Regions from separate parts of the Bacillus sp. GB_SG_008 genome, predicted to be linked through region 2. Evidence: riboswitches for the same ligand, from Rfam matches in the RefSeq annotation. Region 2 holds a riboswitch; each other region holds the start of a gene.
The links. Region 2 has a riboswitch for S-adenosylmethionine ahead of ACTDJC_RS05410 (bifunctional O-acetylhomoserine aminocarboxypropyltransferase/cysteine synthase). Riboswitches for the same ligand answer to the same signal wherever they lie in the genome.
Positions count from the first base shown of each region.

Region 1: another riboswitch for S-adenosylmethionine. It lies ahead of ACTDJC_RS21495 (ABC transporter substrate-binding protein); the one in region 2 lies ahead of ACTDJC_RS05410 (bifunctional O-acetylhomoserine aminocarboxypropyltransferase/cysteine synthase).
Region 3: another riboswitch for S-adenosylmethionine. It lies ahead of ACTDJC_RS02550 (methionine biosynthesis PLP-dependent protein); the one in region 2 lies ahead of ACTDJC_RS05410 (bifunctional O-acetylhomoserine aminocarboxypropyltransferase/cysteine synthase).

Region 1 is NZ_JBPZSK010000014.1:27,159-33,254, reverse strand. It holds gene modB (molybdate ABC transporter permease subunit) at 1-27, shown strand, start outside; gene ACTDJC_RS21515 (NUDIX hydrolase) at 129-617, shown strand; gene ACTDJC_RS21510 (GRP family sugar transporter) at 1,058-1,909, shown strand; gene proC (pyrroline-5-carboxylate reductase) at 2,045-2,848, shown strand; gene ACTDJC_RS21500 (aldo/keto reductase) at 2,850-3,683, shown strand; SAM riboswitch class I at 3,842-3,947, shown strand; gene ACTDJC_RS21495 (ABC transporter substrate-binding protein) at 4,096-5,736, shown strand; gene ACTDJC_RS21490 (YusW family protein) at 5,964-6,096, shown strand, end outside.
Region 2 is NZ_JBPZSK010000002.1:75,024-81,119, forward strand. It holds gene ACTDJC_RS05385 (carbon starvation CstA family protein) at 1-96, shown strand, start outside; gene ACTDJC_RS05390 (YbdD/YjiX family protein) at 89-292, shown strand; partial or broken gene ACTDJC_RS05395 (GGDEF domain-containing protein) at 486-698, shown strand; gene pdxK (pyridoxine/pyridoxal/pyridoxamine kinase) at 888-1,712, opposite strand; gene ACTDJC_RS05405 (chloride channel protein) at 2,198-3,448, opposite strand; SAM riboswitch class I at 3,862-3,965, shown strand; gene ACTDJC_RS05410 (bifunctional O-acetylhomoserine aminocarboxypropyltransferase/cysteine synthase) at 4,058-5,353, shown strand; gene metA (homoserine O-acetyltransferase MetA) at 5,334-6,096, shown strand, end outside.
Region 3 is NZ_JBPZSK010000001.1:515,604-521,699, forward strand. It holds gene ACTDJC_RS02530 (ArsR/SmtB family transcription factor) at 1-236, opposite strand, end outside; gene ACTDJC_RS02535 (MBL fold metallo-hydrolase) at 591-1,436, shown strand; gene ACTDJC_RS02540 (GNAT family N-acetyltransferase) at 1,515-1,961, shown strand; gene metC (cystathionine beta-lyase) at 2,091-3,254, opposite strand; gene ACTDJC_RS02550 (methionine biosynthesis PLP-dependent protein) at 3,251-4,363, opposite strand; SAM riboswitch class I at 4,437-4,556, opposite strand; SAM riboswitch class I at 4,758-4,868, shown strand; gene ACTDJC_RS02555 (bifunctional homocysteine S-methyltransferase/methylenetetrahydrofolate reductase) at 4,942-6,096, shown strand, end outside.

The DNA.
Region 1 (6,096 bases), on a different contig from region 2:
ATAAATAAAAAAACAACATCTTTCTAGCAGTAGCTTTCGACAAAGCTACTGCTTTTTTTATTATTTCCCGCGAAATGAGATGAAAAGACGATTTCCTTGTAGAATTATAGAAGAAAAGGGGAGATTTCATGTTTAATCAAACGCTTGGTTTTATAAGAAAAGATGATGAAATATTAATGCTCAATCGACAGAAAGCACCTCTGCAAGGCCTTTGGAATGGCGTTGGCGGTAAGATGACAGAAACTGAAACACCAACCGCATGCATTCTACGCGAGATTGAGGAAGAAACAGGCCTATCCTTAGCAAAGCAAGAAGTTGCATATAAAGGAACATTATCATGGAAAATTGACAATACACACTTCGAGGGATTATACCTTTTTACAGCAAACCTTCCAGCTCATATTCTTTACCACACTCCTAAAAAAGTAACTGAAGGTATTTTAGACTGGAAACATATTTCTTGGATTTTATCTGAACAAAATCAAGGAGTAAATTCTTTAACGAAGAAATTTTTACCCACGGTTTTACAAGAAGATGGCGTATATAAACATACTTCCGTTTTTCAAAATGAGCAGCTCACACAATACGAAAAACAAGCATGTGCACATATAAAATAGCCTCTGATAAAGTAAAACTTCCATCAGTGGGGGACGTTTTTCATCCCCACTGATGGTTAGTTGAACCAATCGGGCGCATGCCAGCAGTTATCCCCTACCTATTTTCCTCACTCCTCTCTGAATCTCTCTACCTTTTTATACCTTTATAAAATATTAAAACTTTTCGCATTCATATAAATATACATTCTATTTGAATTTACTTTCTAAATGAGATACTTTCCTGTTATTATATGAAGGTGCGAAAAAAGGAATAAATGAAAACGCATAAATTATATTGAAAACGCATTTATATAATAATAGTGCTCTTCTTATTCACAGCACTACTTCATAGATGTGGAGTCATGTTTTAACAATCGGTAATCCTCTACTTCTTAAGTAGGAAATTACCGATTGTTAGAACGGAATACATTTTATTGATATAACAAGAAGGGAGTCTTGTAATGGATATTTTATTAGCACTTCTTCCTGCATTAGCATGGGGAAATATTTTATTAGTAAGTGTAAAAATGGGCGGCGGTGCATATAGCCAAACAGTAGGTATGACTATTGGCGCTCTATTCTTTGCTATAATCATGTATGCATTTACAACACCTGCATTATCTTTAACCATATTAATTGTTGGCTTTATTTCAGGTTTATTTTGGGCTTTAGGACAAGTTAATCAATTAAAAACAGTGGAAAGAATGGGTGTTTCAACAACTGTTACAATTTCAACAGGTATGCAGCTTGTAGCTACTACTATCTTTGGGGTTATCGCATTTCATGAATGGGCAACTACTACTACAATTATTCTGGGAACGATTGCAATCCTTTTAATTGTGATTGGTGTTGTTTTTACTTCTTTAGATGATAAAGAAAATGCACAGCCACCTGGACAACTAAAAAAAGGAATCGTTACTCTAATTATTTCTACCTTCGGTTACCTTGTATATGTAGTCATTATTCGTTGGTACAACGTTGATGGTTGGGCTGCTATTTTACCTCAAGCAGTTGGTATGTTCGTTGGAGCTGTTATACTAACAGCTAAACATAAACCTTTCAATAAATATGCAGTTCGTAATATCTTATCTGGTTTATTATGGGGTACAGGTAACTTATTCTTATTCCTTTCTCAACCAAAAGTTGGTGTTGCAACAAGTTTCTCGTTATCCCAAACTGGAATCATTATCTCAACATTTGGTGCAATTATCTTCTTAGGTGAAAAGAAAACAAAACGCCAAATGGTATTTATCGCACTTGGTAGTGCACTAATTATTGGCGGTGCAGTTCTTCTTGGTATGACAAAATCTTAATTATATATCCTAGTTTCGGAAATGATACTTTCTGAGACTAGGATTTTTTTACGTGCAAGTCTTTTCTTTTTACAATTATCTTTCATCAATGTTATCGTTTTGTTACTACATTTCCTACAGGAAGGATTAAAGGATATGCAAAAAAAACAACGAATTTTATTTATTGGTGCAGGCCGTATGGCTGAAGCAATATTTACTGGTCTACTTAAGACGAGTAAAGAATACATCGAAGAAATTATTGTATCCAATCGAAGCGATATAGAAAAACTTAAGCAATTAGAGCAACGATATGGCGTATCGACCACAAATGATTGGAAACAGTACATCAAAGCTGTGGATACCATCGTTTTAGCAATGCCACCAGCTGCACATGAACAGTTATTAGCGGAATTATCTCCTCTTCTAGCTCATCAGTTTGTAGTGACCGTTGCTGCTGGAATTGGCCCATCTTACTTAGAAGAAAAACTTCCTCAAGGTACACCAGTTGCCTGGATTATGCCAAATACAGCTGCGACGATCGGACAGTCTATCTCCTTATATACAATGGGACATTCCGTAAATGAAGAACAGCAAGAAACACTGCAACTTCTTTTAAAAGGCATTGGTACATCACAACTCTGCACAGAAGAAGAAATTCACCAACTAACTGCTGTTACTGGCAGTGCACCAGCCTTTCTTTACCACTTTGCTGAAGGTCTAATTGAAGCAACAAAAAGTTATGGGATTAATGAAGCAACAGCAAAACATCTTGTCATTCAAATGATTGCTGGTTCTGCTGCTATGCTCGAACAAGAACAAGATCCAGCTATGCTGCGTGAACAAGTGACAACGCCAGGTGGTTCAACTGCAGAAGGTCTAAAAGTTTTATATGAGTATAATTTCTCAAAGGTCATTCACCAAGCAATTGAAGCAACAAATAAAAAAGCGAGGGGTAATTAACATGAAATTAACGAGCTTACAAGATTGCACAACTTTACATAACGGTGTGAAAATGCCATGGTTTGGTTTAGGTGTCTTTAAAGTAGAAGACGGCTCAGAGGTTATTGATTCTGTAAAAGCAGCTATCAAGAACGGATACCGTAGCATTGATACAGCGGCTATATATAAAAATGAAGAAGGTGTTGGACAAGCAATTCAAGAATCCGGTATTCCACGCGAAGAACTATTCATTACATCAAAAGTATGGAATAGCGACCAAGGCTATGAATCTACACTACAAGCGTTCGAAACAAGTCTACAAAAGCTTGGCTTAGAGTACTTAGATTTATACTTAGTACATTGGCCTGTAAAAGGTAAATATAAAGAGACGTGGAAAGCATTAGAAAAGCTTTATAAAGACGGTCGTGTTCGTTCTATTGGTGTTAGTAACTTCCAAGTCCACCATTTACAAGACGTACTAGAAGATGCGGAAATTAGACCAATGATTAACCAAGTAGAATATCACCCACGCTTAACTCAAGAAGAACTGCATACTTTTTGTAAAGAGCATGGCATTCAATTAGAAGCATGGTCACCATTAATGCAAGGTCAGCTTCTTAATCATCCAACTTTACAAGAAATTGCAGCAAAGTATAATAAATCTACTGCCCAAGTAATCCTGCGTTGGGATTTGCAAAATGAGGTTGTTACGATTCCAAAATCCGTAAAGGAGCATCGTATTATTGAAAATGCAGATATCTTTGACTTTGAATTAACTGCTGAAGATATGAAAGCAATTCAATCTCTGAATGAGAATCACCGTGTTGGGCCGGACCCAGATAATTTTAATTTTTAATGCATGAGAACATCAAGTATATACTTGATGTTCTTTCGTCTCCAAAAACTGAAAATTACGAATTTTACCTTACCTAATTGACACTCCATTCATTCTAATGGTAAGATTTCGAATAGTTAAAGAAATAAAAAATTAATACTTGTCTATTATGTTTACTCATTGTATCAAGAGAGGTTGAGGGACTGGCCCTGTGAAACCTCGGCAACAGGTTCGCTTGCGAATACTGTGCCACTTCCTGCAAGCATTTTGCTTGAAAGATAGAATGAGGGACTTTGTTTATAAATGTGCGCACGTTATAAACACTTAAATCCCTCTTTTTTTATATGAAAAGAGGGATTTTTATTTTCCCTCATAATTGTTGGCCAACAAAATATTAAGACAAAGTAGACAAACAATTTAGGGAGGAACTAAAATGAAAAAGAAATTTATACCTGCTGTCGCATCTGTTTTAGGGGCAAGCTTATTATTAACGGGATGCGGTAGCTACAAAGATAATGCAAGTACCGCAAAAGCAAAAGATAAAGTACCTGATAAACAAATCCTAAACTTAGCATCTGCTACTGAAATTCGTACGATGGATTCAGCACGTGCAACAGATACCGATTCTGGGCAAGTAATGAGAAACGTATTTGAAGGCTTATACAATCTTGGAGAAGGTAATAAACCAGTTCCTGGCGTAGCAAAATCTCATGATGTTAGTGCAGATAAAACAAAATATACGTTCCATTTACGAGATTCTAAGTGGTCAAATGGGACACCTGTTACAGCGAAAGATTTCGTATTCGCTTGGCGACATGCTGTTGATCCTGCCACAACTTCTGAATATGCATTTTTATTCTTTGATATTAAAAATGCGCAAAAGATTAACAACAAAGAACTTTCACCTGATCAACTTGGTGTAAAAGCAATTGACGATAAAACATTAGAAGTGGAATTAGATCGCCCTGTTCCCTACTTCATTAGCCTAACTGCGTTTCCGACATTCTTACCAATTAATGAAGAATTCTTTAAATCACAAGGCGATAAATACGCTTTAGAATCAAATACATTAATTTATAACGGTGCCTTTACATTAGAGAATTGGAAACATGAACAAAGCTTCCAATTCAAGAAGAATCCAAACTATTGGGATAAAGATGTTGTGAAACTAGAAGAAGTTAATTTTAATATTGTGAAAGAGAAATCCACAGAAGTAAATTTATATGAATCAAAACAACTGGATCGTGTTGTTCTAACATCTGATTTAGTTGATAAATACCGTAAAGATTCTAATTTTAAAGAACGCCCAGCTGTCGGCGTACAATTTTTACGCATGAACGAAAAAAATAAAGTGTTACAAAATGTAAATGCTCGTCAAGCAATTGATAAGTCTATTGATAGAAAATCCTTCGTAAATGTTCTATTGAATGACGGCTCTCTTCCTGCTTACTCACTTATTCCAAAGAACTTTGTAAAGGGGCCAAGTGGAAAAGACTTCCGTACTGAAAATGGAGACTTAACAAAGGAAAATACTAAAGAAGCACAAAAGTTATGGAAACAAGCAAAACAAGAACTCGGATCGGATAAAATTACACTAGAACTTTTAACAAACGATACGGATTTATCAAAGAAAACAGGGGCGTATTTAAAAGAGCAGCTTGAGAAAAACTTAGAAGGTTTAACCGTTACACTAAAACCACAGCCTCGTAAACAACAAGTAACGTTATTATTACAAGGCAATTACGAAATTGGTATAGACGGCTGGAGCCCAGACTTTGCTGATCCAATTACATTCTTAGAATTGTTCACAACTGGTAATCCATACAACTTGGATCATTATTCAAATAAAGAATTTGACGATTTAATTCAAAAAGCAAAAACAGACCTTGCTGGTGACGAAAAAGCACGCTGGGAAGCTTTAAAACAAGCAGAAAAAATCTTATTTAAAGATGCAGTAATCTCACCTCTATATCAAAACGGGAAATCTTATTTACAGCGCTCTTATGTAAAAGGTATCGTTGAAGTTGATTTCGCGGGCCCATTAAACTTCAAATGGGCAAGAATTGAGAAGTAACATAAAAAGGGTATCCCCTCAAAGGATACCTTTTTCTTTATCCTTCATTTCCTCTTACTACAGTTTGATTTTTCTTCAATGATATAGATATCTTATATCCGACCACAGCAATTATCCTTTGTCTTTTTAATTTACTTTCAATATTGTAAAAAACAATTTTTTTCTCTTACATAAAAAGATAAAAATTGGAAAAACTTTTATTGAAAAATAATAAGGAGGCATACAACATGAGAATCTTATTTTCAATCCTTTTAGCATTCATGCTAGTACCTGCAATGACAGGATGTACAACAACAAAACAGGATACAACTACTAATAAGAAAACGACAGAGGGAACAAAAGATGCAGTAAATCAAGATT
Region 2 (6,096 bases):
AGAATATGGATACAAGTATTGAACAATAAAGCAACTCCATTAAAAGAAGCGGCGTATGTTCCACGCGATGAAAGCGAGGCACAGCACTATGCTTAAAACAATGATAAGCATGTGGAGATACCGAAAACAATTTATTAGTTTGCTTGTTGGTGTACCTAGCTATGAGAAGTATGTTGCTCATATGAAACAACAACATCCAAATGAAATGATATTATCTCGAAAACAATTTTTTGCCGAAGCGCAAGAAGCAAGATTTAATGCGAAGGGCGGTAAAATTTCGAGATGCTGTTAGAGAGAATATAGTAAAAAAGGGCGATATCTCGCTCTTTTTTTATGTTTCAAAGTTTCACGTGAAACATATAAAGAAAAGTTTGGGAATTGTAGGGGGATAATATACAAAAATAAATAGGAAAAGGGGTACAAAATGGATAGGGATGGAACTTTCATGTGAGTCTTCAAGTTGTAAAAAGACCAGGTATATTTTTATGCTAGATAATCTAGTTGTTAATACAACTATTATCCTTTCTTTTATTTTTGTTGGTATTGTAATGGGAACTTTAGGTGTTCTGCTTATGAAGTTTGGTGTCCATATTGAGGATGTGATGCTAGATTTACGCTATCTTTCTGTTATATTAGCTTTCATCATTATTTTAATTGTACGTTTATTGTTAACGAATTATTCGGTAGGTGCTTCAATCTATGTAGACTCACTGCAGCAATTTATTCAACTTGCAGATGATGCATTATACTCTTCCAACGAAATAGAAGAAATCAAGTGAGTGCTGTTTCATGAAAAATAAAGTCGTCACGTATGGACGACTTTATTTTAAATTTTAATCCCGCTATTCGCGGGCAGTAAGACCCCTACCATTGATTGAAGTTTCACTTTATACAAGCTCTTTTCCAGCTCCAAATTTACGATATGCACCGTGATGAGTTGGACCCACATATTCGTTTAGTTTGAATGAGTGGTGAATTGCAGCTGTAATAAACTCTTTTGCTACTTGCACAGCTTCTTTTACAGATTTTCCTTTTGCTAACTCTGCTGTAATTGCAGCAGCATATGTACAACCTGCACCGTGTGTGTATGTTGTTTCAATTTTTTCAGATTCTAAAATTTCAAATGTTTCTCCATCGTATAATAAATCGATTGCTTTTTCTGTTCCTAGCTTGCTGCCGCCTTTAATAAGTACATATTTTGTACCTAAAGCATGGATTTTTTCAGCAGCTTGCTTCATATCTTCAAGTGAGTTAATTTTTACACCGCTTAGTTGATACGCTTCAAATAAATTTGGTGTTACAATCAATGCTTTTGGAACAAGCACATCGCGTAAGCATTCGTTCGTTTCCGGGTGAAGCGCCTCGTCTGCCCCTTTACATACCATAACAGGGTCTACTACTACGTTTTGTAGATTATGTTTCTCAATTGTTTCAGCAACAAGTTCAATAATTTCAACAGATCCAAGCATACCTGTTTTTAATGCATCAACGCCAACGCCTTCAATTGTCGTTTCTAATTGTGGTTTCAATGTAGACGCTGGAATTGGGAACACATTATGTGCCCAACCGTTATGTGGATCCATTGTTACGATTGTTGTAAGAGCTGTCATACCATATACCCCAAGCTCTTGGAATGTTTTTAAGTCTGCTTGCATACCAGCGCCGCCGCTTGTATCAGATCCAGCAATTGTAAGTGCTTTGTTTAATGTCATTGTGAAAGCCCCCTCAAGTAATATAATGAAAACTACATTTTTATCCATTATATCAATGTTATGAATAACTACAAAGTGAAAAAGTTACTTGCATGTTTTAGAAGAGACTGAATTTGATACAATGAGAAATGAAAATATTGTATGTAGGAGTAGATATGATTAACGACACATTTAAGGCTGGTAGAGGATTTAACAGCAGAAGAAATTATTGCAGCAGGTCTTGAAAAAGCTGTTAAAGTAGCAAGTGCGTTCTAATTAACAAAACAAATGCTATTTAATAGAGCAGTACCAACACTATAAAAGTGCCGGTACTGTTTTTTTATCCCGCTATTCGTGGGCAGTAATACTCCCACCTCAAAATTCGGTGAAAACAAAGAAGATAGGTGGGAGATAAACTGCCCGTAAAAGCCCGATTGGTTCAACTAATAATCAGTGGGGAATGAAGAAAACCCCCACTGCTGGGAGTTTCACTTTATTTTATTATTTTATTTTTGTACCAGTTCTTCTTGTTCATTCTTATTATGATTCGGAAGTGGAAATACATTACCGATCATTGCAGCTCCAATCATTGGTAACAATAAATTAATTGGGAAGAACATGAGTAATAATAATGTCATAGCGATTGGTTTTCGTACTGCATAGCTTGAAATAGCTGTCGTTACAATAGCTACACAAGCAACTGGATCTAATGACGGTATGAGAGTTGCTATAGCATAGCCAATACTTGCACCAGAAAATACAATTGGAAAAATATGTCCGCCACGCCAACCTGTAGTTAAACAAACCGCGGTTATACACAACTTTAAAATCCCTGAAAGAGCCAGTATCCCAAATGATATTCCTGTCCATTCATTTACTAAGTCTTTTAATTGGTGTTCTCCTGAAAACAGTGTATACGGAAGTATAGTTCCTGCAATCCCTAAAAGGATACCACCTATAATCGCTAATGTTAGCTTATATTCTTGAAAAGGATGTACTATTTTTTCTAATATATGTTCGAATTGGAAATAACAGTATCCCACCCCAACACCTATAAAAATAAGAGGGAGAAAGGCAATCCATTCATGGAGTGCAAAAGATCCTTCTCCGAAATTAACAATAAAGGATCCTCGATTATCGAACTGACTGAGAAATAAATAAACAGTAAAACCAGCAAAAGTAGTAGCGAGATATACAATAGTCTTTTTCCCTTTAAAATTTTCAGTGAGTTGTGTATCCTCATGTTCTCTTGGAGCTAAATAACCGAATAGTGGTGCATTAAAAATAACACTTAAAGCAGCGCCAATCCCAAATTCTGTTAGTTCGTGCATTCCTTTTAAAGTAAATTTAAAGCGATCACCAACCCACGTACAAAGCCCACCTATAATCCCAACAAGTGCTGCTTCCGGTCCTAAGCTTGCGCCAAATACTAAAACAATAATAGCTGTTAACGTAGCTTTATGCACAAAATGGTACTCGATTCTACCTGTTTTCTGATATTCAGCCATGGTCTCTGGCATTAAACGAGGATATGTACCGAAATACTTCTGTGTCAGTCCGACAAGAACACCACCAATTACTGTTACACAAATTGTGTAATAAGAGGGTGATCCTAATTCTTTAGGTAAATATTCCCAAATAAACTGGATTCCAACATTTGTGATAACTAAAAATAACCAGACTATAGCACCAACTATAGCACCTAGAAATATACCGTACATGATGAGTAAATAGTGCATGTTTCTCCTAGTAGCCATTTTTTATGCCTCCTTTATGTTACATCCTATTATGAAAAAGTTAGAGATTCTGATACGAAAATAATTGGATAACTCATTCAATATGAATATTATCTTTTTTAAAGAGCTACTTATTCAAAGTATATTACAAAAATCAGCATCATTATTGTATGAAACCCTGAACTAGTCATAATTTTAATCATGTTTATACATATATTTTGATGCTTGCTAAAATTAAGTATAACTCTTTAATTTTACATAGTAAGTAAAGTTTTTGAAACGTTTTTTTTGTTTTTAGTATAGAATATCAATGTTTTTTTAATATAATTTAAAGTTTGAGAATGAACAAACGGATTGTTGTTATTTTTACAAAGATTCAGAAAAATAATTGACACTAGGAAATATTTGCTATAAAATCAACGGTAATTGCATAAGTCTTATCAAGAATAGGTGGAGGGACCGGGCCCTACGAAACCTTGGCAACAGCCGTAAAACGGAATTGTGCCAAATCCTGCAGGTATTTCCTGAACGATAAGAAAGGCGACATGTCGAGCGTTTATCTAAGCTGCTTCTTTCTTATTTAGGAAAGAAGCAGCTTTTTTTATGTTAAGAAAGAAAGGGGATTGAGGAATGAGTGATACAAGGGGAAAAGGCACAATTTGTGTACAAGGTGGTTATACGCCGAAAAATGGTGAACCGCGTGTTTTGCCGCTTTATCAAAGTACGACGTATAAATACGATACATCTGACGATTTAGCAGCTCTTTTTAATTTAGAGGCAGAAGGTTATATTTATACCCGTATTGGTAACCCAACGCTTGCGGCGTTTGAGCAGAAACTGACGGAGTTAGAAGGCGGAGTTGGTGCGGTTGCAACTGCATCTGGGCAGGCTGCAATTATGTTAGCGGTATTAAATATTTGCGGCAGCGGCGATCACCTACTTTGCTCATCAACAGTATACGGCGGTACATTTAATCTATTTGCAGTTAGTCTGCGGAAACTTGGCATTGAGGTTACCTTCTTTAATCCAAATTTAGCCGCTGATGAAATTGTTGCTCTCGCAAATGAGAAAACAAAGCTTGTGTATGCAGAATCGCTTGGAAATCCAGCGATGAATGTTCTTAATTTTAAAGAGCTTTCTGATGCAGCAAAAGAGCTTGAGGTGCCATTTATCGTCGACAATACGTTAGCGACGCCGTATTTATGTCATGCATTTGAACATGGTGCAAACATTGTCGTTCATTCTACAACGAAATATATTGATGGTCATGCAAGTTCACTTGGCGGTATTGTCATTGATGGCGGTAATTTCGATTGGAGCAAGTTTCCTGAATTTGTTGAACCAGATCCAAGTTATCATGGTGTGAGTTACGTCCAAAGATTTGGGCAGGCGGCATACATTGTGAAAGCTCGTGTACAGTTATTAAGAGACTATGGAAATTGTATGAGTCCATTCAATGCGTATGTAAGCAATATTGGCTTAGAAACATTGCATCTTCGTATGGAGCGTCATAGTCAAAATGCACTAGCTGTTGCACAGTGGCTATCTCAGCATGAACGCGTTGAGTGGGTCAATTATCCAGGACTTCAAGGTAATGAAAATTATGCATTGGCACAAAAATATTTACCGAAAGGTGCGAGCGGTGTTTTAACGTTTGGAGTAAAAGGCGGTATTGAATCCGCTAAGCAGTTTATTGCAAATGTGAAGCTCGCAGCATTGGTGACGCACGTGGCAGATGCAAGAACTTGTGTGATTCATCCTGCAAGCACGACGCATCGTCAGCTTACTGAAGAGCAGCAGCATCTGGCCGGTGTAACGCCTGATTTAATTCGGTTATCGGTTGGTATTGAAGATGCGGCGGATATTATTGCTGATTTAGCAGAAGCCCTTTCTGGAGGAAAACAGTATGCCGATCATCGTTGCTAAAGATTTACCCGCTCGTAAAGTATTACAAAATGAAAATATTTTCGTGATGACGAAAGAACGAGCAGAAACACAAGATATCCGTGCTTTGAAGATTGCTATTTTAAATTTAATGCCAACAAAGCAAGAAACTGAAACGCAGTTGCTTCGTTTAATTGGAAATACACCGCTTCAGCTCGATGTACATTTACTGCATATGGAATCTCATACATCAAGAAATGTGGCGCAGGAGCATTTAACAAGCTTCTATAAAACATTTCGGGATATTGAAGGGGAAAAATTTGACGGACTGATTATTACTGGCGCTCCGGTTGAAACACTTCCTTTTGAAGAGGTAGATTATTGGGAAGAATTGAAGCAAATTATGGACTATTCGAAGAAGCATGTTACATCGACGCTTCACGTTTGTTGGGGGGCACAAGCGGGGTTGTATTATCACTATGGTGTTCCGAAACATCCGCTTCAGCAAAAGATGTTTGGTGTGTTTGAGCATGAAGTGAAGCAGGAGCATGTGAAATTGTTACGCGGTTTTGATGAAAGCTTTTTTGCACCGCATTCTCGTCATACAGAAGTCCGTGCATCGGATATTCAAAAAGTGCAGGAACTTGATATGTTAGCGACATCTGAAGAAGCTGGTGTTCATCTCGTTATGAGTAAAGACGAAAAGCATATTTTTGTTCTTGGCCATAGTGAATACAGCTGCGAGACGTTAAAGCAAGAATATGAGCGTGATCAACAAAAGGGGC
Region 3 (6,096 bases), on a different contig from region 2:
TAAATTTCTAGCCCTTTTCTTTCGCTCGAAACAATCTTAGCGCTTTTTAATTTTGCTAAATGTTGGGAAATTGTAGATTGGGGCATGTTTAAACCTGTATACATTGTAGAAACGTTACTTGGCCCTCGTTCAATTAATCCTTTTACAATACATAAACGAACTGGATGAGCAAGTACTTTTAATAATTCCGCATTATTTTCATACAATTCTAATTCCTTTTGAAAGGTTTCTAACATATTCTTTTCCACCTCCATGCGTGCTGTTATACCATAATATACATAACAAAATTTTAAAGCAATGAAAACAGTTGTTGCAAAAAAAATGCCCTAAAGTAAAGAAACTGTAAGAAAAGAGAACATGGTGTAAATAAATTAGATAATTTTGGGCGTTTTTCCAATGAGGTAAATCAAGGTTTGTAGATTGAAATAACGGATATTTTTGTTCTTAATAAAAAACATTTTCATTTATGTCACAATTTTACCATATTTTATTTTTCTTTCAATAATATAATTGAAAATTTTTGGAATAATTAGAAAAGGAGTTATATATATCAATCTAGAAATTAATAAGGATGGAAAGAAGGGATAGTCATGAGGATAGAATTTTTAGGAACAGGCGGAGCCACACCGATTCCGAGACCAGGGAGTTATAGCAAAGTAAGCAAAGAGGCGAGGGAAAAAGGTTTACCATATAGTAGAATGGGACCAAGTGTTTTTATTCACGATCTTCATTTATTAATTGATACACCAGAAGAAATACGATTGCAATTAGAGAGATCTCACATTTCAAAAGTAGAAGCCGGGATTTACTCACATTGGCATCCTGATCATACGATGGGCCGGAGAATTTGGGAAACGATGGCGTTTGAAACGAACAAAGCTTGGGCTACTACTGTGTATGTACCAGAGCAAGTAGCAGAAGATATGAAAAAATTTCTAGGATCGTGGGATCATCTGCAATTTATGCAGCAACAAGGATGGATTGATTTAATCGTATTACGAGATGAGCAATCTTTCGTGAAAAATAAAGTGAAAGTTACTCCGTTTCGTTTACATGAACAATATGTGTATGCGTTTTTATTAGAAGAAAAAGAAAAGCGGGTATTGATTGCAATGGATGAATTATATAAATGGGAACCACCCGCTCACCTAATTGGTAATTTAGATGTAGCTATTTTGCCGATGGGAATCGTCGAGTTTGATTGGAAGAAGAAAGAGCAAATAAGAGACCGTGCTTTTATTGAACGTATACGCGAGGCGACGTTTGAAGATACGCTAGAAGTAGCGAAGCAATTACAAGCAAAACATACAATCATTACGCACATTGAAGAAGTAGATAATCTTGGATATGACGAACTGAAAGAAATCGAAGCTGAATTGCGGGCAGAAGGTATGAATATAACGTTTGCTTACGATACGATGCAGATTGAAGTGTAGAGGGGCAAAATACATGGCTACATCAAAAGGAAATCTCTATGGAAACTTATTTTACTGGTGATGGGAGAGAAAGAATATATGATGTCACTTCCAATTCTAAAAGCTAATAATCAAGATGTGAGCGTTATTTTAAAGCATTCTGCAGCTGGGGTATATGAAAGTACTGGTAAGACAGTTAACCCTTCGAAAGAAAAGGTATATGCAATGTTTACCGCTATACTGGAAAAAGGGGGATATTATCTAGTAGCCAAAGAAGAGGATCAAATACAAGGATGGATTCTTCTTGGTCAAAATAGAGATTACTTTACAGATGCAATCCATGGATTTATCTATGATTTATTTGTCTTACCTGAATATCGTGGAAAAGGACTATCTAAGATACTTATCCAGCACGGAATTGAGGAGTTAAAATTAAAGGGCTATGAAGAAATAGGTTTAAATGTATTTGCATCGAATACGGCGAAAGAATTATATAAAAGATTAGGTTTTAAAGAAACACAAATTTTAATGAAATTATCCGTTTAATAGATTTAAAGCTAAATGAATTTTCTTCATCTAGCTCTCTTATTTCTCCTAACGGAAAGTATTTGTTTTGAGTCTATAATTATTTTCTACCTATAAATCGCTTCTATGCATGACCAGATTTAACCTTTTTTAAGAGATAACGACCTCTTCTACATACGTAAGCGCATGCTCAAAGTCCGCAATTAAATCGTCTGCGTTTTCTAATCCAACAGATAAGCGTAGCAGTGAATTTGAAATCCCTCGTTTTTCACGTTCTGCTTGTGACATCGCAGCGTGTGACATTTTTGCTGGATACGAAAGAATCGATTCAACAGCTCCTAAACTAACAGCGAATACGGGAAGCTGAATATGTGCTAGAAATTGGCGTAATGCATGTTCAGATTCTAGTGTAAAGGAAAGGACAGCTCCTGCTGATTTTGCCTGAGCGTGCTGTGTTTCATATCCGGCGTGGGACAGTAATCCAGGATAGTAGATATCTTTAATTTTTGGATGCCCTTGCAAATAGCAGGCAATTTTTTCAGCGCTTCGTGAAGAGTGCTCTAAGCGAACGTGCAATGTTTTTAAGCCGCGAAGGACGAGGGAACAATCTTGCGGTCCTAATATAGCTCCAAAAGAATTTTGTAAAAAGCCAACTTTCTTTGCAAGTTCTTCATCTTTTACGACTGCCAATCCGGCGGTAACATCGCTATGACCTGCAAGGAATTTTGTTGCACTATGGAGAACAATATCAGCCCCAAGTTCTAACGGTTGTTGAAATAGTGGTGTTAAAAATGTATTATCAACAAAAGTGAGCGCTCCAACAGATTTGGCAAGCTCACAAACAGCTTTAATATCTGTCACTTTTAATAATGGATTTGATGGTGTTTCAACATAAAAAACTTTTGTATTCGGCTGAATAGTGCGTTCTACTTCTTCTAAATTTGTCATGTCAACGAATGTGTGAGAAACGCCGTATCGAGAGAGAACTTCAGTTACAATTCGATATGTACCTCCGTATACGTCTTCAGAAATAAGAACATGGTCTCCTTGTGATAAAAGAAGAAAAGCTGTTGAAATAGCAGCCATGCCAGATGAGAACGCAAACCCTTTGCTCCCGCCTTCTAGTAAAGCAATTATTTCCTCGAGAGCTTCGCGCGTTGGATTTCCAGAGCGACTATAATCATATTTTCCAAATGCATCTACATCAAATTGATGAAATGTGGATGTGTTATAAACAGGAACATTGACAGCTCCTGTTTGTTTGTCATGCTTAAAACGATTATGAAGTAAAAGCGTATCTAGTGAATAACTCATATTCTCACTCCTTCTTTTACTTGTTTAAGTGCTTGCTGTAAGTCTTGAATTAAATCATCTTGATTCTCAATTCCTACAGAGAAGCGGAGCAGACGATTACAAACGCCGCGGGCAGTGCGAATGTCTTCTGGTATATCGGCATGCGTTTGTGTTGCTGGGTATGTAATGAAGCTTTCTACGCCGCCAAGGCTTTCTGCAAACGTAATAAGAGACAGAGATTGTAAGAATGGATCAATCCATGCTTCTTTTTTCAGTTTAAAAGAGATCATACCGCCTTTTCCCGGATAAAACACATCGGTTATAGATTCTTCCCCTTGTAAATAGGCAACAATTGCTTTTGCGTTTTCTTCATGCTGCTTCATGCGCAGTGCTAATGTTTTCATGCCGCGTATTAAAAGCCAAGAATCAAATGGGCTTAACACAGCTCCAGATGCATTATGATAGTGGGCAAGTTCCTCGCATAGTTTTGCACCTTTAGCAACGACAAGTCCGCTTAACACATCGTTATGACCTCCTAAATATTTTGTAGCACTATGCAGGACAATGTCCGCTCCAGTTGTTATTGGTTGTTGTAAATACGGCGTGTAGAATGTGTTATCAACAATAAGAAGCAAGTTGTGCCGTTTTGCAACGGTAGCAACTGCTGCGATGTCCGTTACTTGCATAAGCGGGTTTGTTGGTGTTTCGATGAAAATTGCTTTTGTATTTGGTGAAATTGCTTTTTCAATTTCTTGTATATGCTGCGTATCTACGTATCTACATCGCACATCCCATTTTTGTTCGTGCTCTGTAAATAAACGATATGTTCCGCCGTATAGATCTTCAGAGACAATAAGTTCGTCACCAGACCGGAATAGTGAAAGGACAAGAAGAACAGCAGCCATTCCTGAGCTACAGGCATAGCCTTGCTCTCCTTGCTCTAAGTCAGCGATTGCGCGCTCTAATAGAAGACGTGTTGGGTTTCCTGTTCGGGAATAATCAAACCCTGTTGACTTTCCAATTCCTTCGTGGCGGTACGCAGTGGAGAAGTAAACGGGTGGATTGACTGTTCCTGTTGTTGTTTCACTGCGATTTCCAATTTGGGCAAGCTTCGTTTCAATTGTAGACATAATAGAATTCCTCCTTATACAAAATAAAAAAGCCTTCTAAGAAGAAGGCTTATATATGACGAATATAGTCTTCTTCTTATCTGTCAAATCAGTTCTCAATTTGCTGGAATTAGCACCTTATTAACAAATAAAAAGCTTGTTAATGGTTGCTGAGGCGTCAATGGGCCAGTCCCTCTACCTCTCTCGATAAGAATTCGAAATATGAAGTTTTTTATTATGTTTTTTACTTTACAACAAATTTAGAAAGAAGCGCAAGTATATTTTGAATAATTTTATTTTTCTTTATTTTCGTTGACTTTCTCACTTTAACATGCTAAATTAATGAAAAAATTAACAAAGATTGTTAATGAGTGAACGGATGATGTTTACTTTTAGCATTCACAATAGAATGAAACTCTTATCAAGAGTGGTGGAGGGAAAGGCCCTGTGAAACCCAGCAACCTTCAAACAACATGTTTGAGACGGTGCTAAGACCTGCAGAACAAATTGTTCTGAATGATGAGAGGAGGATGAAATGCTGTCCCCCTCTTCATTGAGAAGAGGGGGTTTTTTATATTAGAAAGAAGAGAGGGAGATATGTGAAATTACTAGATTTATTGCAAAGAGGAATTGTTATTGGGGACGGGGCAATGGGAACATTGTTGCACTCTCATGGTTTACAAAGCTGCTTTGAAGAGTTGAATTTATCTGAACCGGAGCGGATTATTTCGATTCATAAACAATATGTTGCAGCCGGAGCAGATGTTATTCAAACAAATACATACGGAGCAAATGAAGGAAAACTTCGCATGTATGGATTGGAGGATCGCGTAAGAAAAATTAATCGTGCCGCTGTAAGACATGCAAAAGCAGCTGTGACAGAAAAGAATGCAATTGTTGGAACAATCGGTGGTATGAAACACATTGGAGCAGTTACAACGACTGATATGGAACGAGAATTTATGCTCTTAGAGCAAGCAAATGCCTTACTAGAGGAAAATGTTGATGGGCTATTATTAGAAACCTTTTATGATGAATTTGAATTGCTTCATGCAGTGAAAGTATTACGAAAGCAAACAAACGTCCCTCTTATTGCACAGCTTGCTCTTCACGAAGCTGGTACAACTCAAAATGGAAATAGTGTAGATGGTGTATTGAAGCGGCTTATAGAGTATGGTGCAAATGTGGTCGGATTAAATTGTCAATTAGGGCCGCTTCATATGATCGAATCTTTTAAAACAATAGCAATTCCTGAATATGGTTATTTATCTGCATATCCAAATGCCGGTCTTCCTAAATATGTAGAAGGTCGTTATGTATATGAAGGAAGCCCTGCTTATTTTGAAGAGATGGCGCCAGAATTTATTAAGCAAGGAGTTAGGTTACTTGGTGGTTGTTGCGGTACAACCCCTGCTCATATCGAAGCAATGAAGCGGGCACTTGAAAATGAGCGTCCTGTAACAGCTAAAGAAGTTGTAAAGCGTGCAGAAGTAATAGCAACGAAGCGTGTAAATACAGTGGATCGAATTACATTAGCAGAAAAAGCGAAGAAAGAAACGACAGTGATTGTTGAGCTTGATCCGCCAAAAACTTTGGATACGCAGCGTTTTTTTGAAGGAGCAAAAGCGTTGAAGCGTGCGGGAGCAGATGCTATTACGTTAGCAGATAATTCTTTAGCATCACCTCGTGTATCAAATATGGCGATGGGTGCGTTATTAACAAAGCATGATATTCCTGTACTGACCCATTTAACG